2 regions of the Plantactinospora sp. ZYX-F-223 genome follow, and region 1 is predicted to be linked to the other one. Evidence: riboswitches for the same ligand, from Rfam matches in the RefSeq annotation. Region 1 holds a riboswitch; the other holds the start of a gene.

Evidence for each region. Region 1 has a riboswitch for thiamine pyrophosphate ahead of AAH979_RS25320 (ECF transporter S component). Riboswitches for the same ligand answer to the same signal wherever they lie in the genome.
Region 2: another riboswitch for thiamine pyrophosphate. It lies ahead of thiE (thiamine phosphate synthase); the one in region 1 lies ahead of AAH979_RS25320 (ECF transporter S component).

What each region holds. Positions count from the first base shown of each region.
Region 1 covers NZ_JBDJAV010000026.1:71,987-86,176, forward strand. Annotated here, with positions in the region: gene AAH979_RS25270 (acyltransferase) at 1-209, shown strand, start outside; gene AAH979_RS25275 (DUF4097 family beta strand repeat-containing protein) at 190-975, opposite strand; gene recO (DNA repair protein RecO) at 1,149-1,988, shown strand; gene AAH979_RS25285 (isoprenyl transferase) at 1,997-2,809, shown strand; gene AAH979_RS25290 (hypothetical protein) at 3,102-3,353, shown strand; gene AAH979_RS25295 (hypothetical protein) at 3,534-4,097, opposite strand; gene AAH979_RS25300 (PHP domain-containing protein) at 4,094-5,815, opposite strand; gene AAH979_RS25305 (protein kinase) at 6,056-8,068, shown strand; gene AAH979_RS25310 (energy-coupling factor transporter transmembrane component T) at 8,119-8,919, opposite strand; gene AAH979_RS25315 (ABC transporter ATP-binding protein) at 8,916-10,385, opposite strand; gene AAH979_RS25320 (ECF transporter S component) at 10,411-11,001, opposite strand; TPP riboswitch at 11,078-11,185, opposite strand; gene AAH979_RS25325 (SIS domain-containing protein) at 11,318-12,067, shown strand; gene AAH979_RS25330 (DUF6328 family protein) at 12,212-12,721, shown strand; gene AAH979_RS25335 (hypothetical protein) at 12,947-13,228, shown strand; gene AAH979_RS25340 (RNA polymerase sigma factor) at 13,385-13,966, shown strand; gene AAH979_RS25345 (EAL domain-containing protein) at 13,963-14,190, shown strand, end outside.
Region 2 covers NZ_JBDJAV010000010.1:114,178-128,367, reverse strand. Annotated here, with positions in the region: gene AAH979_RS12760 (hypothetical protein) at 1-1,137, opposite strand, end outside; gene AAH979_RS12755 (glycosyltransferase family 2 protein) at 1,134-2,081, opposite strand; gene AAH979_RS12750 (aldo/keto reductase) at 2,375-3,322, shown strand; gene AAH979_RS12745 (hypothetical protein) at 3,449-3,991, opposite strand; gene AAH979_RS12740 (ThuA domain-containing protein) at 4,094-9,970, opposite strand; TPP riboswitch at 10,311-10,421, shown strand; partial or broken gene thiE (thiamine phosphate synthase) at 10,416-11,033, shown strand; gene thiO (glycine oxidase ThiO) at 11,213-12,496, shown strand; gene thiS (sulfur carrier protein ThiS) at 12,507-12,707, shown strand; gene AAH979_RS12720 (thiazole synthase) at 12,715-13,530, shown strand; gene AAH979_RS12715 (thiamine phosphate synthase) at 13,527-14,190, shown strand, end outside.

The DNA.
Region 1 (14,190 bases):
TCGCGGTCGCGCTCTTCGGCTGGGTCGAGGACCTGGCGGCCCGGCGCCCGCCGTGCCTGCTGCCCGGCGGCACCGCCCGGGCGCCGGCCGGCGTCGCCGCGCCACCGGCTGGACCGCCGGCCGGCGTCGCCGCACCGCCGGTCTCGGCGGACCCCGCACGGAGTACGCCGGCCGGCGAGCCCGCCGGCCTCAGCTCGATCGGACGGTGATGCTGCCGCTGCCGGTCTGCACGTCGAGCACGGACGTCGCGGCCGGGTCGTTCGGCACCTGCACGTCGGTGCTGCCCGAGTCGGCGTGTGCGGTCACCTGGTAGCCGCCGGCCGGGACGGTCAGGTCGATCGAGCCGCTCGACGCGCTGGCCTGGACCGAGCCGGCGGCGGTGAGGGTCAGCGAGATGTCGCCGGAACCCGTCTGGGCGGTCACCTTTCCGGCGCCCAGCGAGCGTCCCTCGATCGACCCCGAGCCGGCCCGCGCCGAGACGGTGCCGGGCACCCGGTTGAGGGTGACGTCCCCGGAGCCGGTCTCGACGCGTACCGAGCCGCTGGCATCGGTCACCGAGATGTCGCCGGAGCCGACCTTGAGGTCCACCTCGGCCAGCGCGGTCAGGGTGACGTCTCCGGAGCCGTTCTCGCCGCGCAGCGCGACGCCGGCCGGGGCGAGGACGTCGTACGACACCCCGCAGTGCCGGCCGCAGTCGGTGTCCAGGATGAGCTTCGTGCCCTCGATCCGGTAGGTGGCGTCGTTCGGTTCGGGGCCGCGGTACTGCACCACCCGTTCGATCCGGACGTTCTGCACGGCTCCGGTGCGTACCACCACGTCTCCGGCGCCGGGGGAAATCTCGATCTCGGTGATCTTCACGTCCTCGGTGCGGTCGTAGGTGAGGCGCTGTTCGGCGAGGCCGTCGCAGCCGGCCAGGGCGATCAGGGCGACCAGGGCGAGCCCACCGGTCAGGGCGGTGGTCCGGGAAACGAGCATGGCCGAAGGCTATGGCCGCGGCGGCTCGCCGGACATCCGGGTCCGCCACCGACCCACCCCGATGCCGACCCTGAGAACGGTCTCAGGGTCGCCGATCGGGGAACGGTCGCCCGGACCTGGACGGCCCCGGACCGGGCGCCCGGCCGGATGCGCCGGCAGGGAACAATGGGCGGGTGCCCGGGTACCGCCGACAGCTCTACCGCGACGACGCGGTGGTGCTGCGCGTCCAGAAACTCGGCGAGTCCGACCGGATCATCACCCTGCTGACCCGCCGGCACGGTCGGCTGCGGGCGGTCGCCCGGGGGGTACGCCGGACCACCTCGCGGTTCGGTGCCCGGCTGGAGCCGTTCGGCCACATCGACCTCCAGATCGCCGGCGACCCAAAGGGCGAGCAGGGCAGCTCGCTGCACTCGATCAGCCAGGTGGAGGGGATCCGGCTCTACGGCAAGGCGTTCGTCGCCGACTATCCCCGCTACACGGCGGCGAGTGCGATCGCCGAGACGGCGGAGCGGCTCACCCCGGTCGAGCGGGAGCCGTCGCTGCGGCTGTTCCAGCTCACCCTGGGCGGGCTGCGTGCGCTGGCCGACGGGGAGCACGCCAGCACCCTGGTGCTGGACGCGTACCTGCTGCGCGGGATGGGGCTGGCCGGCTGGGCGCCCGCACTGGTCGCCTGCGCCGTCTGCGGTACGCCGGGCCGGCACGGCGCGTTCTCCGTACCCGCCGGGGGGTGTGTCTGCCCGGACTGCCGACCGCCCGGCGCCGCCCATCCGGCGCCGGCCACCCTCGACCTGATGGCCGCGCTCGCCTCCGGGGACTGGCCGACGGCGGACGCCGCCTCCTCGCCGCACCGCCGGGAGTGCAGCGGGCTGGTGGCGGCACACCTGCAATGGCATCTGGAGCGGGGGTTACGCTCGTTGCCGCTGGTCGACAGGGGCTCGACCGGCGAGCGTACGGAACGGGCGCGACACGCCCCGCGCCCCGACCCGGCGGACGTAGCGAAGGAAGCACAGTGATCCGAGCGATGACCAACCGAGCCCGTCGGAAGCCGGTGCCGCCGAACCCGCATCCGTCCGGGGCGCGGCCCCCGGCGCTGCCGGTCGAGGCGCTGCCCAAGCACGTGGCGGTGGTGATGGACGGCAACGGGCGCTGGGCCAAGCAGCGTGGACTGCCCCGGACCAAGGGTCACGAGCAGGGCGAGTACTCCCTCTTCGACACCATCGAGGGCGCGATCGAGCTCGGCATCCCGTACCTCTCGGCGTACGCCTTCTCGACGGAGAACTGGCGCCGCTCGCCGGACGAGGTGCGCTTCCTGATGGGCTTCAACCGGGAGGTCATCCGGCGCCGCCGGGACCAGTTGGTGGACCTCGGGGTCCGGGTGGTCTGGTCCGGCCGGGCCGGTCGGCTCTGGAAGAGCGTGATCTCGGAGTTGCAGACGGCCGAGGAGATGTCCCGGGGCAACTCGACGCTGACCCTCCAGTTCTGCGTCAACTACGGTGGGCAGGCCGAGATCGCCGACGCCGCCGCCGCGATCGCCCGGGACGTCGCGGCCGGCAAGGTCGACCCGAACAAGGTCAACGAGAAGATGATCTCGCGGTACCTCTACCACCCCGAGGTGCCGCCGGTCGACATGTTCCTCCGCCCCTCCGGCGAACAGCGCATCTCCAACTTCCTGCTCTGGCAGAGCGCGTACGCCGAACTGGTCTACCTGGACACTCTCTGGCCGGACTTCGACCGCCGCCACCTCTGGTACGCCTGCGAGCTGTACGCCCAGCGGGACCGCCGGTTCGGCGGCGCCCTGCCCAACCCGGTCGCGCCCGGGCCGGCGCACGGCTGACCGCCGGCGCGGTGAACCTGGCGCGACTTCGACCCGGAAAACGGGTGCGCCCAGGGGACCGCCCGGGTTATGGTCCAGGCATGCGGTACTGATGCCCCTTCATCCGAGCCCACCCGCCCGCCTGTCCCGCGCGGCGCGGGTGTGAGCGCTCCGGGCGTCCGTACCGTTCCGCCCTCTCCGGCGACCTGTCACCTGCCGGTGACACCTCTGCGAACGGACTCCCGGGATCCCCATCCCGCGCTGCTGCCGCCGTGCAAGCGGAGCGGTCCCGACCAGGAGGAGAGAACACCGTATGCCTGCCAAACGAAAGTCCAGGAAGACCACCGGCTCCACCGGATCCGGCTCCCCGACCCGGACCGGCCGGCCGGCCGACGAGTCCATCGAACTCGGTACCCCGATCGTGCTGCCGGGTGACGGCACCCCGGCGCCCCAGCGACCGGCGGCGCCGAAGGCCGGTCCGATCATCCGCAACGGCGGTCCGGGCGGGGTCGGACGCGGTCGGGGCGCCGGTTCGTCCCGCCGGTACGCCTTCCGGCGTAGCTGAGCCGGCCCGCGAGTCGACCCGCTCCCGGGCCGCCGTACGCGTGGGGCCGGCGCCTGCCGACCCCACGCGTACCCGCCGCCCGGCGTCTCCGGCTGGTACCCGGGGATCGCGCCCGGCGTCTCCGGCCGTTCTCCCCGGCCGCCCGGCTGCTGCGCGTCCCCGGTGGCGGGTGGCCGGCGGTTACCGGTGGTCCGCGCAGCAGGGAGTCGGGTCGGGTACCTCGAAGGGCCCGATCCGGTCGCCCGCGACCGGCGTGGTGACCAGGGTCAGCCGCCCGTCCAACCACTGTGGACGCACGAAGTCCCGGGTCTCGACCGGAGTGTCCGGGTCCGGCACCCCGCCGCCGAGCACGGTCACCCGCTCGATGGCGCTCACCTCGATCAGCTCGGCGACGGTGAGGGTGCCGACGAGCAGCTCGACACCGGGATAGCGCACCGCCCGGCCGGACCGCCGGGCGAGGTGCTCGGCGGCGCCGTGCCCGGCCGCCTCCCGCAGCTCGGGCGCGGTGACCGGCAGCTCCGGCAGCGCCGCACCGGGCAACCGCACACTGATCGTGACGTGCGGGTACGGCGTGGCCGTCAGGTGCGTGCAGGCGACCAGATCGGGACGGCCGAGCGGCCGAACGTACTCGCGCAGCCAGTGTTCGGCCTCCCGGTCGGTCCGGTGCCCCAGGCTGAGTCCGAGCACCGGGCCGGCCCCCGCGTCGGAGCCGGCCCGGGTGACGCCGGGGTGCCCGCCGGTCAACTCGGCAGCACCCAGATCGGGTTGGCGTAGAACCACAGGTCCTGCCACGGGTCGGCGGCCCCGACCACGTCGATCGCCGGTCCGTGCGGGTCCACGGCGGCGCCCATCAGGCCGGGCGCGCTGCGCCTGCCGTCGGTGCCGCGCAGCCGGACGTAGAACGGCTCGTCGACCCGGCCGAACGAGTAGGTGAACGAGACCCGTCCGGTGCCCTTGCCGACCTCGTACGACTTCACCACCTTGGCGGTCGGGGCGGTGAACGCGTCACGGTCGCGCACCGGGCCGGTGACCCGGCCCGTGATCACGTCGACCCGGGCCAGTACCGGCACGAACTGCGACCAGTTCGGTGTGTTCGCCAGGTCGATCTCGATGGTCAGCTCCACCGGGGTTCCGCGCCGGACCCGAAGCGTTCCGCCGAGCGGGGTGCCGGAGTCCTTCCGGCGGTCCCCGGCCACCCGGGCGCGTACGTCGAGACCGCTGATCAGGCCGCCGTGGTCCACCCACACCCGGCCGGAGCGCAGCCCGTCCATCACCGCGCGGTAGCTGAACGAGGTCGCCCCGACATGCGTCCGGCTGTACTGGCCCGGCCAGTAGTCACCGGCCTCGGTCAGCAGCGGCCCGTACACCGGGTCCGGGTAGCGGCCGTCGGCGTCGAAGTTCCCGCCCGGCCCGCGCTGCGAGGTGTCCAGGTAGTTGACGTGCGAGTCGGAGTTGGCGCTGATCCACCACGGCTTGCCCTCGGCGAGCAGGCTGTCCCAGAGCCCGCCGACGGTGGCGGTCATCCAGTCGAAGCCGCCCCAGGTGCGGTAGCTCTCCAGCGGGTAGCCGGGAAACGACGCGGCGGACGGGTTGTTGTCGTAGTAGCCCCGGGCCCGGCCGGCGGTCAACCTCGGCAGGCCGGCGGCCTGGTGCCCGGGGGCACCCTCCATCCCGATCGCCACGGTCGGGTCGGCGTCGCGCCAGCCCCGCACCTCGTGCGGCGAGTCGATGCCGCGCCGGGCCGGGTGGTTGGCGAGGAAGAGCGCACCCTCGACCCGGCGGCGCCGGACCGCCTCGCCGAGGAACTTGATGCCGGCGATCGCCAGCGCCTCGTTCGCCGGGGTCGAGTCGCCCGCGCCCTTCACGCTGCCGTCGAAGGCGTTCTCGAACTCCTTCAGCACCGCCACCTCGTTGCGCCCCGGCGCGACGAAGACGGTGGCGTGCTCGGCGGCCGGGATGTTCCACTCCAGGCCCTGGTAGATCAGCAGGTCCTTGAGCCGGCTCCGGGCGGCGACGATGTCCGGGTTGACCTTCTCCACGCCGATCTTCGCGTGCGCCACGCTGCCGTGGTCGGTGACGACCATCCAGTCCAACCCGTACGCCCGGGCGTGCCGGGCCTGGTCGATCACCCGGTACTGGGCGTCCGAGCTGTACTGCGTGTGGATGTGGTGGTCACCGGCGAGCCACTGGAAGCCGCCCTGCCGGTCCCGGTCGCCGCCGGGTCCGCCCTGGTCGCCGTGCGAGCCGTGCGCGTGGGCCAGTTCGGGGGTGGCCAGTACGGTCGCGGCGGCACCGGCGCCGAGCAGGCCCGCGTTGCGCAGGAAACCCCGCCGGGAGCGGTCGGCGGGCGACAGCTCCTCGTCCGGTACGCCCAGGTCCACGGCGGCGGGCAGCTCACCGCCGGTGCCGTGGTCGTGACCGTGGTGCTGCTCGTGGTGGTGGTGCGGATGGCCGTGGCCCATGAGATCGCTCTCTCTTCTCGATCCAGTGCAGGTGGCCTAATCTCGCCTGGCTCGGGAAACAACAGATGACCTGTTCAGGGCACCTGTGCAAACATGCTGACGCGGACATGGGTGGGCCGGTGGACCGGATCGACCGGGCGGGCCATTCCCGCCCGGCCTGCCGATGGAGCTGCTCCAATGTGATACTTACCCGACTTCCGGCGACGGGGGTGGCTGGTTTGCGGGGCGGTGGAGGTCGGGATGACGGGCGAGGCTGCCGGGGCGCGACCGCTCCGGCCCACCGATCCACGCCAACTCGGCCCGTGTGAGTTGGTCGGTCGGCTGGGCGAGGGCGGCATGGGCACCGTCTACCTGGCGCGGCTGTCCGGCGGGCGTACGGTCGCGGTCAAGGTGATCCGGCCGGACCTGGCGCACGACGCCGAGTTCCGGCGCCGGTTCCGGGGCGAGGTGAAGCGGGCCCGCCAGGTGCCACCGTTCTGCACCGCCGAGGTGCTCGACGCCGATCCCGACCACGACCCGCCCTACCTGGTCGTCGAGTACGTCGATGGCCCCAGCCTGTCCACCGTGGTCGCCGACCGTGGCCCGCTCACCCCGGGCAACCTCCACGGGCTGGCGATCGGGATGGCGACCGCGCTGACCGCGATCCACGGCGCCGGGGTGATCCACCGCGATCTCAAGCCGAGCAACGTGCTGCTGCCGCCGGGCAGCCCGAAGGTGATCGACTTCGGGATCGCCCGCGCGATGCACGGCACCGCCGCCGGCACCCGGACCGACCAGGTGATCGGCACGGTGGCGTACATGGCGCCGGAACGGTTCGAGTCGGCGACCAAGGGCGTACTCACCCCGGCCGCGGACGTCTTCGCCTGGGGCGCCGTGGTGGCGTACGCCGGCACCGGGCGCACCCCGTTCGCCGCCGGGACCCCGGCCGCCACCGCAGTACGGATCATGACCGAGGAACCCGATCTCGACGGGTTGACCGGACCCCTGCGCGAACTGGTCGAGCTGGCGCTGGCCAAGGAGCCGCACCGCCGGCCGGCCGCCCGTGACCTGCTGGAATGGCTGCTGGCCGGTGGACCGGGCCGGACCGGTCAGGCCGCCGAGACGCTGGTTGGGCAACCTGACCTGCTGGCCGCGGTCGAGCAGGCCCAGGCCGCCACCGACCAGCGCCCGCTGGCCGAGACCGCGCTGGTCGCAGGCCCGGCCACCGGGACGGCCATCGGGACGACGGCGAGTCCGCCCGGTACGACGGCGAGTCCGCCCGGTACGACGGCGAGTCCGCCCGGTACCCCGGACCGGTCCGCCGGCAAGCCGGACGGCCTGGTCGGGCAGGGCGGCTCGCGACCCGTCACCGCCGGGGTGGCTCCGGCGGCCGCGGTCGCGCCCGGGGTACCGGCCGGAACGGTCCGCCCGGCGCCGCCCGGACAGCCGGTGGTGCCCGCCCGGCCGGGCCGCCGGGGAGGTGGCCGGTGGGGCATCCTCGCCAGCGCGCTGTTCGCGCTGGTCGGGCTGGTCGGCGCGGGGGTCAGCGTCGGTTACGCCAGCGGGGTGTTGCCGCGGGGCGGGGACCGGGGAGCGGCCAGCCAAACGCCTCCGGGTCCGCTGGCCAACGCGGGGCCGGGGGCCACGATCGGTGGCCCGACCGCGCCGGCCGGTCCCACCCCGACCGATGCCGGCCCGTCCGCCGGGACGCCTCCGTCCGGCCGGGTGGTGGTGGCCGACCCGCTGACCAGGTCGGGCCGGTGGTTGCCGAGGACGGACGAGCGGCACCGGGTCGGGTGCGAGTTCGACGGCGGGCTGGTGGTGTCGAAGCAGAGCGACGGCCCGTACCGGTGCCCGGGGCCGCAGGAGACCTGGGCCGACGTACGGGTGGACGTCGACGTGACCCTGGTCGAGCCGAGCAGTTGCGCCGGGATCTGGTTCCGGTTCACCGACGCGCGGGGCGGTTACGTGCTGCGGGTCTGTGCCGACGGGTACCACCTGATGCAGCACGGGTCCGACACGGCGAGCGAGACCGGCGACTTCCCGTACCCGCCGGATCGGCGGCCGGACGGCCGGATCCGGGTCGGTGTGGTCGCCGACGGCGAGGAGCTGCGCTTCTATCAGGACGGCCGGCAGATCGGCTCGGCGCGGGACACTGCTCCGGTGGCCGGCCGGGTGGTGCTGGGCATCTTTTCCGATCCCGCCTCCGACCAGGGCCGGGAGCCGTCCCACCGGGTCGCCTTCGGAAACGTCGAGATCGCCACCCTGGACTGACTGGGCGCATGGCGGCGTCGGACCGCCACCGCGCCGTCGAAGCCGGCCGCTCAGCCGACCAGTGGGCGGAAGGTGCCGAGCGCGACGCTGACCGCGAGTGCTCCGCCGGCCAGCGCCGCCGCGCCGACGACCAGGGCGGCGTCGGCACCGGTGAACCGCTGCCGGCGCGCCGACGTACGCGGCGAGCCCGAGTCGAAGCCGCGGGCGTCCATCGCGGTGGCCAGCCGGGTACCCCGGCGTATCGCCCCGACCAGCAGGGCGAACGCGGTCGAGCCGAACAGCCGCAGCCGGGTCAGCGGATTCCGTCCGGCATCGATGCCCCGGGCCCGCCGGGCCAGGCTCAACATCCGCCACTCCAGCGCGAGCAGCGGCACCAGCCGGAACGCGGCCAGCGCCCCGATCGCGAACCGGGGCGGTGCCTTGACGTTCTGCACCAGCGCGTCGGTCAGGTCGGTGGGATCGGTGGTGGCGAAGACGAGTACCCCGGGCAGCGCCACCGCGATCACCCGTAGCGCCATGCCCAGCGCGGTGACCAGTACTCCGCTGGTGACCTCCACCGGCCCGGCCTGCCACAGCAGGCTGCCGGTCCGCTCGGCGGCGAAGAGCACCAGGGTGCAGAGGATGCCCAGCGCGCTGAGCAGCAGTGGCCAGGCCCGCCGGGCCAGTGCCGCGTACCGGAGGCCGAAGAGCGGCACCACGGCGAGCTCGAACCCGATCGCCACCGCCGGGGCCACCGGGTCCACCGTGGCGATCAGCGCGACGGAGACGACCAGCGCGGCGGCGACCTTGGCCACCGGGTTGCGCCGGGCCAGCGGTGCGTCGGGGGCGGCGATCGGCTGGTACGGAATCATCCGGCCCGCCCCGCCGATCCGGTGCCGGCCCGATCCACCGGCTGCCCGGCCCCGTCGCCGCCGAGCCGGATCGTCCGGTCGGCCAGCGCGGCGACGAAGTCGGCGTCGTGGGTGACGGTGACGATGCCGTGCCCGCCGTCCCGCAGCCCGGCGAGCAGGTCGACCAGTTCGAGCCAGGTACGCCGGTCCTGGCCGAAGGTCGGCTCGTCCAGCACCAGCAGCCGGGGCGCGGTGGCCAGCGCCGTCGCCACGCTCAGCCGCCGTGCCTGGCCACCGGAGAGGGTGTACGGGTTGGCCGCCGCCAACCGGTCCAGCCGGAGCCGGACCAGCAGCTCGTCCACCACCGACCGGACCGCCGCCTCGGGCTGGCCGGTCCGGCGCGGCCCGAGCGCCAGCTCCTCGAAGACCGTGCTCCGGACGAACTGGTGCTCCGGGTCCTGGAAGACCGAGCCGATCCGGCCGGCCAGCACCGGCGCCCGCCACCGGTGCGGTGCGGTGCCGGCGTGCCGGCCGGCCAGTGCCGGGGAAGCCGACAGCCGGCCGGTGCCGGGCCGGAGCAGCCCGCCGAGCAGCAGCGCCAGCGTGGACTTGCCGGCACCGTTGGGACCGAGCACGGCGAGCGCCTCGCCGGCGCGTACCCGCAGGTCGGTGCTTGCCAGCCGGGGCGGCAGGCCGAGCCGGTCGGCGGTGAGCAACACGTCACCGGGGCCGGTCGCGCCCCGGCGCGGTGCCGGCGGCGGCCCCGGCACCCAGACCCCGGCGGCGGCCAGCGCCGCACCGTGCGCCGCGAAGACCTCCGCCGGGCGGCCGTCGGCCCGTACCCCGGCACCCGGTTCGAGCACCACCACCCGGTCGACCAGCGGCAGCGCCTCCGACACCCGGTGCTCGACCAGGATCAGGGTGGTGTCGTCGTCGACCGCCGCCCGGACCGCGCCCCGGACCAGGGCCGCGCCGGCCGGGTCCAGGTTGGCGGTCGGCTCGTCGAGCAGCAGCAGTCCGGGCCGCAGCGCCAGCACCCCGGCCAGGGCGAGCCGCTGCTGCTCGCCGCCGGAGAGCGCGGCGGTGGACCGGTCCAGGCCGTACGGGAAGCCGACCCGGGCCAGTGCCTCGGTGACCCGGGGCCAGATCTCCTCGGGGGGAACACCTCGATTCTCCAGGCCGAACGCCACGTCGTCGCCGGCCCGGGCCATCACGAGCTGCGTCTGCGGGTCCTGGAAGACGATGCCGACCCGCTCCCGGGCCTTGCGCGGATCGAGCCCGTCGATCTCGACGGTGCCCTCCTGCTCGCCGGAGTCCTCGGCGAGCAGCCCGGCCAGCGCCGCCAGCAGGGTGCTCTTGCCGGCACCGGAGGCGCCGAGCAGGAGTACCCGCTCGCCGTGCCCGATCCGCAGGTCGATGTCGCGGACCGCCCAGGCCCGTCGGCCGGCGTGCCGCCAGCCGAAGCCGCGCAGCCGTACCTCGCTCACGACGACACCACCGGGTCCGCGCCGCTCACACGGCGGTACGCTCGCGGCCGGCGGGGAACCGGTCCAGCGCGCCGGTCTGGGCCAGCGCCCGGGTGAGCGCCCAGCCGCCGGCACCGGCGAGCACCGCCGAGCTGAGCACGGTGAACAGGAAGACCGGCAGCCGGAACGAGTCGAAGTCGTACTCGGAGTAGTAGCGGACCTGGTCGAAGATCGCGGCGGCGAGACCGGCCAGCAGGCCGGAGCCGATCGCCACCGGCAGCCGGAACGAGCGGTACCCGACGGCGAGGAACGCCGCCTCCGCGCCGACGCCCTGGGCGAGCCCCTGCAGGATCGCGACCGTGCCCCACTGGCTGCCCAGCAACACCGAGACGAAGGCGGCGAGGAACTCGCAGTACAGTGCCGCACCCGGCTTGCGGATCACCAGGCCACCGAGCACTCCCGGCACCAGCCAGATGCCGTAGATGACCGCCTGGGCCGGCGGGAAGAACGTGAACGCACCCTCGGTGGCGCTCCACACCAGGTTCCAGGCCCAGAAGATGACCCCGAACGCGACCGCGATGACCGAGGCGACGACGATGTCGACGGTGCGCCATCTGGTGGTGGTGGACGGACTCATGAGCGTGCCTCCCAGTCGCGTGGCACACCAGGCAAGACGCACGCCGCAACCCGGGACGGCCCGGACTGCGGCGCGGCTGGAGACTCGACCGAACTCCCTGCGCTGGCATTACCCAGATCAGGTTCGAGGGTCTGCGGGTGTGTCACCCGCACTCTCAGCGCTGTGCGCTCCCCTGTCGGATGTGCTGTTGTTGCGCAGACGGTACACCGGATGCCGCTGCGCCGACAGCGGTGGAGCCGGTGGATGTGGTGGTGCCCACGATGTCACGGGATAGGGTGGATGGCCCAGATCAACATCTCGAAGGGACGCGTGCGGCGTGACACTCAGCCCCGAGGGCTATCTCGACGTGGTCACCGAGACGATCGGGCGGGTGGCGGCCGCCGCCCGGGACGGCGTACGCCGGGCGGCCGACCTGGTCACCGACGCGCTCCGGGCCGGCGGAGTGGTGCAGGCGTTCGGCACCGGCCACTCCGAGGCGCTGGCCATGGAGATCGCCGGCCGGGCCGGCGGACTGGTCCCGACGAACCGGATCGCGCTGCGCGACCTGGTGTTGCGCGGTGGCGAGCCGGTCGACATCCTCGGCCCCACCCTGGAACGGGACCCGACCGTGGCCCGCCGACTCTACGAGCTGACCCCGATCGACCCCCGGGACGTCTTCGTGATCGCCTCGAACTCCGGGGTGAACGGCACCATCGTCGAGTTCGCGTCGCTGGTCAAGGAGCACGGCCACGGGCTGATCGCGATCACCTCGCAGCAGCACTCGGCCCGGGTGGCGTCCCGGCACCCGTCCGGACGCAAGCTGAGCGATCTCGCCGACGTGGTGCTCGACAACGGCGCCCCGTACGGCGACGCGACGCTGCCGCTGCCCAGCGGCGGTGCGGTCGGCGCGGTGTCGTCGATCACCGCTGCGCTGCTCGCCCAGCAGGTCGTGGTGGAGGTGGTCCGCCGGCTGGTCGCGGCGGGCGAGACCGCCCCGGTCTACCTCTCGGCCAACATTCCGGACAGCGACGAGCACAACAACACCCTGGAGGCCCGGTACGCCGGCCGGATCCGCCGGGGCGGCTGACCCCCGGGTACCGCAGACCTCCGGCGCCGCCCGGTTTGCCACCGGTACTGCCGCCGCGTCCGCTGTCGAGGCTTCCTCGCGTTTCACGTACGGCCGGTTCGGGCACACTGCTGCGAACTTCGACCGGAACGGGAGGTGGCCCACGTGGCCGTCGAGACGGAGAAGCAGCGTTGGCAGCGCAACTTCGCCGACCTGTTGCAGGAGCTGCGGGTGGCGCAGACCGGGGTGCAGATCCTGTTCGCCTTCCTGCTCACCCTGCCTTTCAGCAACGGCTTTCCGCGAGCCACCACGTTCCAGAAGGACACCTACGTCGTCGCGCTGCTGTCGGCGGCGGCCGCCACCGCGTTGATCATCTCGCCGGTCGCCTTCCACCGGGCGCTCTTCCGGCAGGGGCGCAAGCCGGAACTGGTCCGGTTCGCGCACGGCATGGCGACCGGCGGGCTGGCCTTCATGCTGGTCTCGATGGTCAGCTCGGTGCTGCTGATCACCGACTTCCTGCTGCCCCGAGCGGTCGCGTTCGTACTCAGCGCGCTGACCGGGGCCTGGTTCCTGACCTTCTGGGCCGTGCTGCCGTTCCTGCGCCGCAACTGGGGCGAGGCCGACGAGGACGACGACGAGACGCCGGCCGCCGCCCGCCCCGACGCGGTCGACTGAGCACACCCCGCCAGGCTGGGGGATGTCGCTCTGTGTAATCCATACTGGACAGTATATATGCTCATTTGATCAGTCCGTCTACTGTGGCTGATCGGAGGAAACGCACCAGCTAGTCGCCACATTTTTGATCATTGGCATCTTCGCCCGGGCGGGTCGCCCCCTACACCGAGGCCCTTGACGGAGAGTTATATCCGGAACGACAACTACGGACCGCGAGAGGCGAGGATGAGCGAGGTTCTGGGGGGACTGTCGACCGGGAGTTCGGTGGCAGTGCTGGTGGGCCTGATCGGGGGGTTGGGGCTGCTGGTTCGGGGCTTTCTGCGGCACCGCAGCCGGGTGCAGGCGGAGCGGGAGTGGTCGGCGCGGACCCGGGCCCGCACCATGGGCCTGATCCGGCTGGCCGGCGGCCGCTCCGCCGACGTACGGATCGACGAGCGGGACCGCGACGGGCACCGGGTCGTGGAGCTGCGGGGTCTTCGTCGAACAGACGGGGGCGAGGCGGCATGAGCGAGCGCAGCGAGCGAATCAGTCAGCTCAGTGTGATTGAGCCTCATGACGGCACGGAGCGCAGCGGAGTGCCGGCATGAGCGAGCGCAGCGAGCGAATCAGTCAGCTCAGTGTGATTGAGCCTCATGACGGCACGGAGCGCAGCGGAGTGACGGCATGAGGAGCGGGGACAACGCAGTGGTGCGGGCCGAGTCGGCCGCCCGGTTGGGGGACCGGGGCCAGGCCGACTCCGAGGTGAGCTTCGAGGCGTTCTGCCAGCGGAACTTCGTGCTGGTCGAGCGCTTCCTGCTCGCCCAGTCCGCGGACCGGGGGCTGGTCGAGGACGCCGTACAGGAGGCGTTCATCACCGCCCGGGACAAGTGGGAGCAGATCCGGGACTACCAGAAGCCGCTGGCCTGGATGTACAAGACCGCCCGGTACAAGCTGCTGGTGCTGCAACGGCGCCGCCGGCAGGACGTGACGGTCAGTCTGGAGGAGGTACCGCCGGAGCGGCTCGCCGAACCGGCCGACCCGGCGGAGGCCCGGGAGCTGCTGCGCGGCTGGTTGCCGAGGCTGCCGCCCCGCCAGGCCGAGGTATTCGTACTGGCGCTGGACGGCTGGTCCGACCACGAGATCGCGGCCATCCTCGGCATCGCGTACAACACGGTGCGGACGTACCGGCAGGAGGCTCGGCACCGGTTGAAGGAACTCGCCCAGCAGGCGGGCTTCGAGACGCCGTCCGGGAGGGATCGGGGATGAACCTGGACGAGATCCTGTCGTTGGCCTCGGACCGGACGTGCAGCGAGTTGGAACGGGCCCGAGCACGCCGGGCCACCCGCCGGGTGCAGCAGGAATATCAGCGGGCGCTCTCCGAGGGCCGCGACCTGACCGGCGACATCGAGGTACGGGATCCGCTGACCGCCGACACCGACGAGGCGGCCCGGATCACCCGGGCGGCGCAGTTGGCCAAGCTCGGCACCGTG
Region 2 (14,190 bases), on a different contig from region 1:
CCCGACGAGCCCGACCACCAGCATCGGATAGGACCAGTACGAGTGCACGAAGGCACCGTTGCTCAGCCCGAGGATCCAGGCGCCGGTGAACGCGACCGCCATCGCCAGGTAGACCCGGGTACGCCGGTCCAGCAGCCCGACGACCGCACCGATCGGCAGCGCGCCGAGGTACCAGAGCGGCAGCAGGTCGTACGCGTACCGCCACTGCCGGCGGAGGAACTGCCGCACGGTGTAGCCGCCACCGGTACTGCGCAGCTCGGCCTGCCCGCCGAGCATGTGCATCCCGGTCACCCCGACCACGAAGGCGAGGCTGATCGCCACCCCGGCCAGCATGCTCGCGCCGACCAGGACCGTCACCCGGTCGACCCGGCGGGCCGCCAGCAGCCACAGCCCGAGTACGGCGGCGAACCCGACGCCGGGCCAGGAGACCAGGGTGGTGAGCAGTGCGGCGACGCAGGCCCCGGCGACGAGCCGGCGGGCCGGATCGGGGCGGGCGCGCAGCCGTACCACCAGGGCGGAGAGGGCCAGGATCGGCCCCAGGTCGAACATCAGCGGGCCGTAGATCCAGTAGAAGGGGGTGGCCACCATCAGGCCGAGCGCCAGCAGGGTTGCCGACCAGTGCAGGCCGAGCCCGCGCAGCAGTGCGGCGCCGGCCGGGATGATCAGCAGGGCCAGCAGGTACGCCGGCAGCCACACCTGGTATTCGCCGTCGCCCGGCAGCAGGCCGGTCAGCGCGGTGAGCAGGTTGAACAGCGGCGGGTGGTGCGCGTACGGCGTCGAGGCGTACGGGAGCCAGTCGGCACCGAAGTGCGAGCCGAGGATGCCCTGTTCGTGGAGGTTCCGTAGCTGCAGCGCGTACCGGCCGATGATCCGACCCGGGTGGTTGTCGCCGAACGGCATGCCGAGCAGCGGGATCCAGGTCACCGCGACGAGGCAGGTGATCGCGGCGACGCCGGCCCAGCCCCACCGCTCGACCCGGCGGAGGTCCGACCCGGACGGGTCGTCGGCCGGCACCTCCGGTTCCCCGACCAGCGCCGCCGGCCTGCTCTCGCGTACCCGGGCGACCGTGTCCCGGACCCGCAGGCCGATGCCCCGGACCCGGAGCAGCGCGGCGGCGGCCCCCACCGCCTCGTTCACGAGCGGTTTCCGGGCGGCCAGTCGATTCTGGACCGCACGATCAGGTCGGCGAGCAGCGCCACCGCGCCGACGATCAGGCCGGCACAGAGCAGCAGTACGGTGTTGGTCGCGATCCGCACCGGATGCGCCACCAGGTCGTAGACGACCTTCCCGGAGCCGACGGCGAGCAGCAGCAGCGACGGCGGCATCAGCACCTTGAGCGGGTTGAAGTACATCACCATCCGGAGCACCTGGAGGAAGTAGCGGTAGGCGTCCCGGACGAAGTGGAACTTCGACGAGCCCGACCGGCGGGCGTAGGAGATCGGCACGTAGTGCACGTCGTGCTGGTTGTGCAGGAAGGCCATCGTGATGGTGGTGACGCAGGAGAAGCCGGGCGGGAGCAGTCGGAGGTAGGGCAGCGACACGTCCCGGCGGAACGCCCGCAGCCCGGAGTTGAGGTCCGGGATGCGGGTGCCGGCCAGCCGCTCGGCGATCTTGCGGATGAACCACTTCGCCGGTACCCGGAGGAACTTGTGGCTGCCCTGCTCGCTCGTGCGGGCGCCGACGACCTGGTCGACGTGCGGGTCCCGGAGCAGCAGCCGGACGAACTCGGGGATCCGCTCGTTGGGATAGGTCATGTCCGCGTCGGTCCAGACCACGATGGCACCCCGGGCCTGTTCCGTGCCGATCCGGCGCGCGGTACCGGAACCGCCGTTGCGATGGAACGCCAGCAGCCGGAGCCGGGGGAATCGGCCGGTCGCCTCGCGCAGGATCTCCAACGTGTCGTCGGTGGAGGCGTCGTCGATCGCCAGCAATTCGTAATGCAGGCCGCTGGCGTCCATTGCCGCGCAGATGCGCTCGATTTCCGCCAGCACGTGCGCCTGCTCGTTGTAGCAGGGCAGCACGACGGTAACCTCGATCGGTGCGTTGCTCTCCCTGCTGACCTGGGCAGGGACGACGGACATCTCCGTGCCGGGCCGGTCGAATCGGCCGTTCACCGCCATGTGAACCCGCCTTTCGACGCCTCGCGCGGCGACCGTGAACGGCATGGGGTTATCGCAGAGGTCGCCGTATCCGTGCCCACGATATAGCAATTTCCGGCGTACGCACGCGACGCGCCAGTGCGCCAGTCGACTTCACGGATGTGAATCAACGCCGAATCATTTTCTAAAATGGTCGTCCTCTGCTCGGGGTGAGCGGAGTCCGGTGCGGATTCTCGGGCCGGCGCCGGCGGCATAGGGTTGATCTCGTGACTGAGATGACCTACCGCCGGTTGGGCGACTCCGGGCTCGTGGTGTCCGTCGTCGGGATCGGGTGCAACAACTTCGGCCGCAAGCTCGATGCCGCCGGCACCCGCTCCGTGGTCGACGCGGCCCTCGACGCCGGCATCAACTTCTTCGACACCGCCGACATCTACGGCCAGCCGCACGGTGGGTCGGAGGAGCAACTCGGTGCCGCGCTGCGCGGCCGGCGGGACGACGTCGTACTGGCGACCAAGTTCGGCATGAGCATGTCGGGGATGAATGGGCCGGACCACGGCGCCCGGGGCGCCCGGCGCTATGTCGCGCGGGCGGTCGAGGCGTCCCTGCGCCGGCTGGGCACCGACTACATAGATCTCTACCAGATGCACGAGCCGGACCCGGGTACGCCGATCGAGGAAACGTTGACCGCGCTCGACGACCTGGTCCGAGCCGGCAAGGTCCGCTACCTCGGCAACTCCAACTTCGCCGGCTGGCAGATCGCCGACGCGGCCTGGACGGCCCGTACCCGGGGCCGCACGCCCTTCATCAGCGCGCAGAACGAGTACAGCCTGCTGAACCGGGCCGTGGAGACCGAGGTCGTGCCGGCCGCCCAGCACTTCGGACTCGGCCTGCTGCCGTTCTTCCCGCTCGCCGACGGGCTGCTCACCGGCAAGTACAAGCGGGGCGCGCAGCCGCCGCCGGAGAGCAGGCTCGCCGGCCCGAACCCGAGGTACGCCGCCCGGCTCGCCTCCGCACCGTGGGACACCATCGAGGCGCTGGAGAAGTACGCGGCCGAGCGCGGCCGTTCCCTGCTGGACGTGGCGATCGGCGGCCTGGCCGCCCAGCCGGCGGTGACCTCGGTGATCGCCGGGGCCACCACCCCCGACCAGGTACGCGCCAACGCCAACGCCGGCTGTTGGCAGCCCACCCCCGACGACCTCACCGCGCTGCGCGCCCTCCTCTGACTCCGGACCCGGCCTGCCGGAGTTGACGCCGCCGACCTGGACACCAGAGGCGTTACCCCGAACGGTTAGCGCAGCTGGCGTCCAGGTGGGTGAGGCGGCGATCGAGTGCGGTCGACGCGCGCGGGGTCAGGGGCGGCGGCGGGCGCGTACCACAAGGGCGGTGAGGGTGGCGAGGGCGGCGAGCGCCACCGCGGCCCCGGCCACCCACCACAGCCAGGTGGTGGGGTCGGCCGGGTCCGGTGCGCCGGCCGCCCCCGGCGCGGGCGCCGGTGGAGCGGCCTGCGCGGCGCGGGCCTGCACGACCACGCGTACCTCGGCGGGGTTCGGCTTCGGCGCGCTGACCGTGACCTGCCAGGAGCCGGGGGTGAGGACCGGCCCGGTGCTGTAGAAGCCCTCGCCCTCGCCGGCCGGGTTGAGCTGGAGCGGGCCGACCGTCCGGCCGCCCTCGGCGGTGGCGGTCAACACCAGCCGTACGCCGTTGTCCACCGGATGGCCGTCCTGGTAGCTGGCCTGCACGGTCACCCCGGTCGCGCCGTCGCCGGCGACGGCAAGCTTGATCTTGCCGCCGTGCGCGGCGGCCGGTGCCGCCGGGAGCAGCCCGACGGCGAGGAAGAGGGCGCAGAGCAGTGGTACGAGTTGCCGGGGTGCTGTCGGGGGCCGACGTCGCATTCGGGGTACTCCTTCCCGGCGGATCGTCCGCCGGACGGGTACGGGGGCGGCCGCCGAATGGTGACCGCCCCCGCGCTTACCTGACGTGCCGAACTTCCCGGGTCAGAGCTTTCCGCCCCGCTTCACCCGGGTCGGGTCCTCGACCAGCCGGCCGGTGCCCTGCACCGACTTGCCGTCGTTGGCCCTGACTCCGGAGGCGCTCGGGCTGCCGCCCAGCCGGACGATCATCGCGTCGGCGTCCCGGATCAGCACGTCCCGGATCTCCGCCTCGGTGACCAGCCCGGCGTCCGCGGCGAGCGCCTTGAACTGACCGAGCTGCGTGATCGCCCGGTTGTCGTTGCCGTTCGCCTCCGCCTGGCGGACCGCGTCGAGCTTGCCCGACAACTGCTTGTGCGCCTTGGCTGACAGCCGACTCGTCGCCTTGAACCGGTCCAGCAGCATCTGCATGTCCCGGAACGAGGTGGTGACGAAGAACCGTACGGTCGAGGTCGTCACGTTCCCGGCCTTGTCCGTCGCGGTCACGGTCAGCTCGTGCAGGCCGAGCGGCAGCTCGTACATCGCCTGCAGGGTGTTCGGCTGGTACGGGCGGCCGTCCAGCGTGCCGACCGTCGCCTTGATGCCGGAGGTCGGGTCGACCGCCGACCAGTTCACCCGGACGTCCTGGCTGTCGCCGTAGAGCTGGCCGTCGGCCAGCCCGGAGACCAGCACGGTCGGCTTCGCGCCGTCGATCTTCAGGATCGCCGACTTGAGCGTCTCGGCGTTCCCGGCACCGTCGGTGGCCCGGTAGAGCAGCTCGTGCTGCCCGTCCCCGGCCACGTTCACCGGCTCGGTGTACGCCGCCCACGCACCGCCGTCGAGCGACCACTCCAGTTTGGCCACCCCGGCACCGGCGTCGGTCGAGGCCAGCGTCACCGGGATGGTGCCGCTGTGCCAGCCGTCGTCGGTCGGCGGGGCGAACGCGGCGGTGCTGACCGGCGCGGTGGCGTCGATCCTCACCTCGACCGACTTCGCCTCCTCGACGTTGCCCGCCTCGTCCACCGAACGGAACCGCACGGTGTGCGGGCCGTCCCCGGCGACCAGCACCGGCTCGGCGTACGCGCTCCAGGTCGTCGCGGTGTCGAGCTGGTATTCGGTGCGGGCCACCCCGCTGCCCCCGGCGTTGTCGGTGGCGGCGAGGGTCACCGTCACCGGGCCGGTGTGCCAGCCGCCGGTCGGGGTCCCCGACACGGTGGCGGTGGTCACCGGGGCGGCCTCGTCGACGGCTTCCGTGCTGAGCCGGAAGTAGTCGAACGAGACGGTCTTCGACGCGGTCTGCGCTCCACCGAGGCTGAACAGACCGATCCGCGGCGTGGCACCCACCGCGGCGTTGGTCAGCGGCTCGAACTCCGTCCAGGTCGTCCCGTCCGCCGAGTACGCCGCCGTGTAGGCGTTACCCGACCTTGCCAGTCGCAGGTGCCACACCGACTCGGTGAGGTTCGTCGCCTGCGGCTGCGGGTCCTGCACGGTACCGGCGATCTCGCTGCGGAACTCGATCCGCCGCGTCACCGGCTGGCCCACCTGGTTGTCGGCGATGAAGTCGAACTTCAGGTAGTTGTCGTCGTCGCCGTAGACCATCAGGCCGGCCTGCTGGTACTGCTCGTTCAGCCTGCTGCCGTCGACCTTCGTCTGGATCGTCCAGTCGCCCTCGGGGGCGGTCTGGAGCACGAAGTTCGTCGGCCCGGTGTTGTTGCCGGTGTAGATGTCGCCGTTCGGCACGTCGATGTGCAGCGCGCCGTCGGCGACCCGGTACTTCGCCGGGTCCTCCCGGACGATCCCGTCCCACCGGCACTTGTCCAGGGTGGTACCGGTGAACTCGTCGTTCGGGGTCACCTCGCCGGCCGGCTCGTCCGGGCTGATCTGGAACCAGTCGAAGCTGGCGTCCACCACCGGTGCGGTGCTGCCGCCGTTCAACGCGAACAGCCCGACCTTCGGGTTGTCGATGCCGGCCAGCGCCGCCGACCGGCCGACCGGGGTGAAGGTCTGCCCGTCGGCCGAGTACGCCGCGGTCAGGTTCACTCCGTCGCTGGTCAGCCGCAGGTAGATCGAGTCACCGGCCGGTGCGGCCGCCGAGTCGCCGCTCTCGTTGCGCGGGGTGCCGGCGGTCTCCCGGATGAACTCGATCCGCCGGCTGCCGCCGTACAGCAGGTCCAGCTTGGCGTAGTTGTCGTCGTCGCCGTACACGATCAGGCCGGCCTGCTGGTAGTCGGCGACCGCCGCCAGGCTCAGCTTGGTGGTGGCCTGCCAGCTACCGCTCGGCGCCGGTTGCAACACGACGTTGGTGGCGTCGTTGCGGGTGCCGTAGAGGTCGCCGACCGAGGTGGGCAGGACGAGCGCGCCGCCCCGCACACCGTAGAGCTGGTTCTCCCGGACCACCGTGGACCAGCGGGACTTGTCCAGCTCGCCGCCGTCGAAGTCGTCCGAGCGGGCCCCGAAGCACGAGGTGTTCGGCGCCTCCACCCGCACCGTCACCGTGGCGTACGCGGCCGCGCCGCGCGCGTCGGTCACGGTCAGGGTCGCGGTGAACGTCCCCGGGCCGGTGTACGTGTGCGTGGCGTCCAGGGTGGTCGCCGTGCCCCCGTCCCCGAAGTCCCAGGCGTACCTCAGCGGGTCGTCGCCCTCGGCGTCGCTGGCGGTGCCGTCGAAGCTCACCGCGACCGGCGCGGTGCCGGTGGTCGGGGTGGCGGTGGCGGTCACCGTCGGCGGCGCGTTGTCGGTGACGCCGCGACCGAGGAAGTCGACCCAGTTGACGTTGACGATCGCTCCCGTGCCGGTGGCTCCGACCGGGTTGCGCGCTACGAAGAACAGGGGGCCACTCGCCGTGCTCGGGGTGGCCAGCTCGGCCGTGGCGTTGGTGAAGGTCTGCCAGCCGCCGGTGTCCGGCACGGTGGCGGTGGCCAGCACCGGCCCGTCGGCCGCACCGGACCGTACCTCGATCCGGGCGCCGCCGCCGGCCGAGGAGGCCCGGAACCGGAACCCGGTGATGCCGGTCAGGTTGGTCGGGTCGAAGGTCCAGTAGTCGCCGTCCTCGACCCAGCCGATGTTCTCGAAGCCGCCCTCGACGTCGGTGGTGGCCTGGGTCTGCACGCCCGGGTCACCGCCGCCGACCGCGCCCGGTGCCCGGCCGGTCGCCGAGTAGTACTCGGCCTGCTTCCGCTTCGGCTGCAACTGCTCGATCGCCCGGCCGGTCAGCGGGTTGGAGTTGCCGGCCCCGCCGCCGTCGGTGTAGGTGGCCTCGAAGACCGCGAACACGTTGGCGTCGGCGCCGTGGCTGGCGGCGAGCGCGGTCTGCACCGAGCCCTCGCAGCCGAACTGCTCGCCCATCGGGTGGGCGTGCTCGTCGTGGCCGAGGAACGACTGGAGCTTCACCTTGGTGCAGTCGATCTCCCCGTCCTCCGGGTCGGTCACCTTGACCGTGTACTTCACCTGGTCGCCCCAGTCGAAGAAGCCGCCGTCCGGCGGGAACTCGATGGTCACCGTCGGGGCGGTGTTGCCGACCGTCACCGGTACGTTCGCCACCGCCGTCCGGCCGGTGTCGTTGGTGACGGTGAGCTGGGCGGTGTAGTTGCCGGCCGCGGCGTAGCTGTGCGTCGGGTTCGGCTCGGTCGAGGTGCCGCCGTCCCCGAACGTCCAGGCGTAGGTGATCGGGCCGCCGTCCGGGTCCCGGGAGCCCTCGCTGGAGAAGGCCACGGTCAGCGGGGCCGGCCCGGAGGTGGGTTCGGCGGTGGCGACCGCGATCGGCGCCCGGTCACCGGCGATGTACTCGATCCGGTACACCCCGGAGTTGTCGTTGTTGCCGCCGAAGCCGCTGCCCCATTCGATCAGGTACAGCGCGCCGTCCGGGCCGAACTCGAAGTCCATCGGCCGGATGAAGGTCATCCCGGTGAGCAACTGGTTGATGTCCACCAGGGACTTTCCGTCCTCGGCGACCTGGAAGGCGTACATCTTGTTCTGGTTCCACTCGCCGAACATCGCCTTGCCGTCGTAGTACGCCGGCCACTTGCGCTCGGACGGGTTCTCCGGGTCGTACCGGTAGACCGGCCCACCCATCGGGGCACCGCCGCCGCCGATCTCCGGGAAGAGCGGGTTGCCGCTGTAGTCGTAGTCGACGGTGGCCGGGATCGCCGGGGGCAGGTTGGTCAGCCCGGTGTTGTTCGGCGAGTTGTTCACCGGCGCGGCGCAGTCGAACTTCGCCCCGCTCGGCCCGGACGGGAACTGGTAGTCGTTGTATGCGTAGTTCGCCCCGTGGCAGTACGGCCAGCCGTAGTTGCCGGCCTGCCCGACCGCGTTCCACTCGACCGTCCCCTCCGGACCGCGGTCCGGGTTCGCCGCTCCGGCGTCCGGGCCGTAGTCGGCCACGTAGAGGGTGTTGGTCAACGGGTCGATGCCGATCCGGAACGGGTTCCGGAAGCCCATCGCGTAGATCTCCGGCCGGGTCTTCTCCGTGCCCGGCGCGAAGAGGTTGCCCTGCGGGACGGTGTACGTCCCGTCGTCCTCCGGGTGGATCCGCAGCACCTTGCCGCGCAGGTCGTTGGTGTTGCCGGAGCTGCGCTGCGCGTCGAAGTCCTGCCGGCCCGGCCGCTCGTCGATCGGGGTGAACGAGTTCGACTCGAACGGGTTGGTGTTGTCCCCGGTGGCCAGATAGAGGTTGCCGGCGCTGTCGAACGTCATGCTGCCGCCCGCGTGGCAGCAGGTGTTCCGCTGCGTCGTCACCTGGAGCACGACCTTCTCGCTGGCCAGGTCGAGGGTGTCACCGACGACGGTGAACCGGGACAGGTAGTTGCGGGCCGCGCCGCCGTTCGGGGCGTAGTAGAGGTACACCCACTTGTTGGTGGCGAAGTCCGGGTCGAGCCGGATGCCGATCAGCCCGTCCTCGTTGCCGGTGAAGACGTCGAGGTCGGCGGCGGTGACCGTGGTGCCGGTGTCCGGCTTGATGATCTGGACCCGGCCGTCCCGCTCGATGTAGAAGACCCGCCCGTCGGCGGCGACGTCCAACTCCATCGGGTTGTTGGTGTTGCTGTCCAGGGTGATCTTCTCGAAGCTGCTGGTCAGCGAGGCGGAGCAGTCGGCCTCCACGGCACCGGCCGCGGTCTGGATGCCGCCGAGCAGGTGGTCCAGGAACTCCGGCTCGGCGTACGACTGCTGGGTGTGGCCGCCGGCCGTGTACCAGGCCCGGCCACCGTCGTAGTCCTGGCACCAGGCGAACGGGTGGTCGGCCCCCATCGCCCCGGCGCCGGGGGCGTAGCTGGTCTCGTCCAGCGAGGCGAGTACGTGCACGTCGCCGCGCGGGTTGTCGCGGAAGTTGTACCACTCGTCGTACCGGGACCACTGTGCCGGCAGGTCGTTCGTGGACTCGTGCGCGTGGTCCTCGACCTTGATGGTGGCCTGCTGGTTGGCCGGGTGCGAGGCGAAGTACGCCCCGACCAGCTCGCCGTACCAGGGCCAGTCGTACTCGGTGTCCGAGGCGGCGTGCACCCCGACGTATCCGCCACCGGCCTGGACGTAGCGCTCGAAGGCGGCCTGCTGCTCCGCGTTCAGCACGTCGCCGGTGGTGGAGAGCCAGATCACCGCCTGGTACCTGCCGAGGTTGGCGTCGGTGAACGCCGCCCCGTCCTCGGTCGCGTCGACGGTGAACCCGTGCTCCGCGCCGAGTTGCTGGATGGCGGCGATGCCGGCCGGAATGGAGTCGTGCCGGAAGCCGGCCGTCTTCGAGAAGACCAGCACGCTGAACGGCTCGGCCTGGGGGGCCAGGTTGAGTGCCGGTGCCTCCTTGACCGGTGCCAGGGCCTGTGGCAGGACCGCCGGGGCGGCCGAGGCCGGGGTGGCGGTCAGCGCGGTCGTGCCGAGGAGCACGGCCGTGGCGGCGCCGACCAGCCCGCGAACGAGTCTGCGACGGGGTTGCGGGGGGTGCGATGTGCCGCCGGAGCGGCCGGGACTGGACACGGAGGATCTCCTTGGTCCGGTGAGGACAGGGGGATCCCGGGTCGGTACGCCGAAGACCGCCACGGGGGGTGGAGGTACGCCCGGAGCTCGCCGAAGCACCGGCCGTCGAATTTTGCCTTGTGATTGAACAAATTAGGGCCGCCTGCTGGCCGCTCGGAATACGGCGGTGAGGTTAATTCGGGTAACGGTTGTGTAACGAGCGCGAATGATCCGGATAGGACAGACATATCCACCGGGCCCCGGTCGCGGCTCTGGAACGGCAGTACGTGGTCGAGTGCTGACACTGTGCGATTTGTCACGGCCCTTTACGGATCCGTGACCAGGCGCGTACGCTCGCCGACAAGTAACCCACGGGAGCCCGGTGGACCGGGCTGAGAGGGGGGCTGTCGAGCCCCCGACCGTCGAACCTGATCCGGGTAATGCCGGCGCAGGGAGGAGCGTTGCCGTGCTACACATCGGACGACTTCACCTCATCACCGACACCCGGCCGGGGCGGGATCCGCTCGCGGTGGTCGACGCGGCACTCTCGGTCGCCGGCCCCGAACTGGTCGTACAGGTCCGGGTCGAGGACGACATCGACGACCGGACGGCGTACGAGCTGGCCGCCGAGGTCGCCCGCCGGTGTGCCGCCGCCGGGGCATCTTGCCTGGTCAACGACCGGCTGCACCTCGCACTGGCGATCGGGGCGGCGGGCGGGCACGTCGGTGCGCGGGACCTGCCGGTCGACGCCGCCCGCCGGGTGCTCGGCCCGACCGCCGTGCTCGGCGCGACCGCCCGGGACCCGCGCACGGGTGCGGCGGCGGTCGCGGCCGGCGCCAGCTACCTCGGCGTCGGCCCCTGTCACGCCACCTCCACCAAGGACGGACTGCCCGCGCCGATCGGCCCGGAGGGAATCCGCCGGGTCGCCTCGGCGGTGCCGGTACCGGTGATCGCGATCGGCGGGATCACCGCCGAGCGGGTACCCGCACTGCGGGCCGCCGGGGCGTACGGGGTGGCCGTGGTGGGGGCCGTCTCCGGCGCCGCCGACCCGGCCCGGGCCACCGCCGCCCTCCTCACCGCCCTGCACACCGACCCGCCCCCACCCGATCCGGAACGGGGAGCATCGCCGGGGTGGAACCCCCGGCGCGGTTCCCCGCTCTCGGCTCGGGGTGCGGGGGCCCAGGAATGAACCTTTTTCCACCTGGACCGCGCGGCGCCCACGCACCGCGTCCGACCTTGCGGTCCGCCGGACCGCAAGGGGAGCTGGAAAAAGGTTCAACGGTAGGGGGCGGCCGGGCGGACGTGGCGGTGGTGGGCGGCGGCCCGATCGGGCTCGCCGTCGCCTGGCGCTGCGCCGCCCGGGGCATGCGGGTCAGCGTGTACGACGCCACGCCCGGCTCGGGCGCCTCCGACGTGGCGGCCGGAATGCTCGCCCCGGTCGCCGAGACCTACTTCGGCGAGCGGGTGCTGACCGGACTGCTCGTCGAGTCCGCGGCCCGCTGGCCGGGCTTCGCCGCCGAACTCGCCGAGTACACCGGGCTGGACCTGGGCTACCGGACCGAGGGGACGCTGACCGTAGCGCTCACCTCCGACGACCTGGCCGAGGCGGAACGGCTCTGGACGTACCAGCGGGAGTCGGGGCTGCCGGTGACCCCGTTGCGGCCGGCGGAGCTGCGGGGCCGCGAACCGCTGCTGGCCACCCGGCTGCGCGGCGGCGCGCTCGCCCCCGGCGACCACCAGGTCGACCCGCGCCGGCTGGTCACCGCGCTGCGGGTCGCCGTCGAACGCGCCGGGGTGACCCTGCTGCCCCGGCCGGTCCGGGACCTCACGGAGCTGGACGCGGCGGCGACAGTCGTCGCGGCCGGCTGCGGCACGGCGGCGCTGACCGGCCTGCCGATCCGGCCGGTGAAGGGACAGATCCTGCGGCTGCGCGCGCCCGGCGGTGCGGCGCCCGGCTTCCGGCACGTGATCCGGGGCCACGCCGACGGCCGGCACGTCTATCTGGTGCCCCGGACCGACGGCGAGGTGGTGGTCGGGGCCACCGTCGAGGAGCGCGCCGACCTCGACGTCACCGCCGGAGCGGTACTCGACCTGCTCCGGGCCGCCACCGACGTGATCCCGGAACTGACCGAGTACGAGCTGGTCGAGGCGCGCTCCGGGCTGCGCCCCGGTACGCCGGACAACGCACCGCTGCTCGGTCCGCTGCCGGATCGGCCCGAGGTGCTGGTGGCGGCCGGGCACTTCCGGCACGGCATCGTGCTCACCCCGCTCACCGCCGACCTGATCGCCGATCTGCTCGCCACCGGAGTGCCGGATCCGGCGCTCGCGCCGCTGTCGCCGGCCCGGTTCGGCACTCCGGCGGCGCTCGGTGGCCGGGCCGGCACCGGCGGCGCCAGCGGTGTCGGCGGCCCGGCGCGTACCGGTAGTGCCGGCCGGCCGGACGGCGCTGGCGGTGTCGGCGGGCTGGGCGGTGGCAGTGGGCTGGGCGGTGGCAGTGGGCCGGCGGTCGGCGGGAGGCCGGGACCGGACGACGGAACGACCAGGTAGGGAGGGCGCGGTGGAGCTGACCGTGAACGGAGTCGAACAGCGGCTGCCCGGCGAGTTGACCGTGGCGGACCTGGTGGAGCGGATCACCAGCGCACACCGGGGCGTGGCGGTCGCGGTGAACGGCGAGGTGGTGCCGCGCGGCGGCTGGCCGGCCCGGCTGCTCCGGGACGGCGACCGGGTCGAGGTGCTGACCGCGGCCCAGGGCGGGTGACCCCAGCATGTCGTCCGTACTTCCCGATCCCGAACCACTTTCCGATCCCGAACCGGGGTTCGTGCTCGCGGGTGAGAAGTTCAGCTCCCGGCTGATCCTCGGCACCGGCGGGGCGACCAGCCCGTACGTACTGGAACAGGCGATCCGGGCCAGCGGTACCGAGCTGGTCACCGTCGCGCTGCGCCGGATCGACAGCGGCGCCACCATGGGCGGCGGCCTGCTGGAGGTACTCGGCCGATGCGGCGTACGGCTGCTGCCGAACACCGCCGGATGCCGTACCGCCGCCGAGGCGGTCACCGTGGCGCAGCTCGCCCGGGAGGCGTTCGAGACGTCGTGGGTCAAGCTGGAGGTGATCGGCGACGAGCGGACCCTGCTGCCCGACGCGGTCGAGCTGGCCACCGCCGCCGAGCGGCTGGTCGCCGACGGGTTCACGGTGCTGCCGTACGTCACCGACGACCCGGTGCTGGCCCGCCGGATGCAGGACCTCGGCTGTGCCGCGGTGATGCCGGCGGGTGCGCCGATCGGCTCCGGGCTGGGCATCACCAACCCGCACAACCTGCGGCTGCTGCGGCAGAACGTGGACGTACCGGTGATCCTGGACGCGGGCGTCGGCACCGCCTCGGACGCGGCCCTGGCGATGGAGCTCGGCTGCGATGCGGTGATGCTGGCCAGCGCGGTGACCCGGGCGGCCGATCCGGTACGGATGGCCACCGCCATGCGGTTCGCCGTCGAGGCGGGCCGGCTGGCCGCCGGTGCGGGACGGATTCCCCGGCGCTTCCACGCGCTGGCATCCACTCCGGACGAGGGGCGGCCCGAGCTGTGACCGGGCCACGGGGAATCGTGCTGGTCACCGACCGGTGGCAGCCGCACCGGCCGCTCGACGAGGTGGTGCGGGCCGCGGTCGACGGCGGGGCCCGGTGGGTGTTGCTGCGGGAGCGGGACCTGCCCCGGCCGGAGCGGCTCGAACTGGCCCGGCGGCTGCGGGCGATCCTCGCCCCGGTGCAGGGCACCCTGCTGGTCGCCGGGCCGGACCCGCTCGACGGCGACGCGGTGCACCTGGCGGCCGCCGGCCCGTACCCGCCGCCGGCGCTGCCGCTGGTCGGCCGTTCCTGCCACGACCTGGTCGAGCTGGGCCGGGTCTCCACCGAGGACTATGTGACACTCTCGCCGGTCTATCCGAGCCCGTCCAAGCCTGGATACGGCCCACCGCTCGGTCCGGACGGCCTGGCCGGGTTGGTCGCGCGCAGTCCGGTGCCGGTGGTCGCGCTCGGCGGCGTCGGCACCCCCGAGCAGGTCGACGCCTGCCTGGCGGCTGGTGCGGTCGGGGTGGCGGTGATGGGTGCGGTGATGCGCTCGGGCGACCCGGCCGGGCTGGTCCGCGACCTCTGCGCCGCCGCCGCGCGGGCCGACGCCGTCGAGGTGCGGAGTGACACTGTCGAGGCGCGGGCCGGCGTCGTCGAGGTGCGGAGCGGCGTCGTCGAGG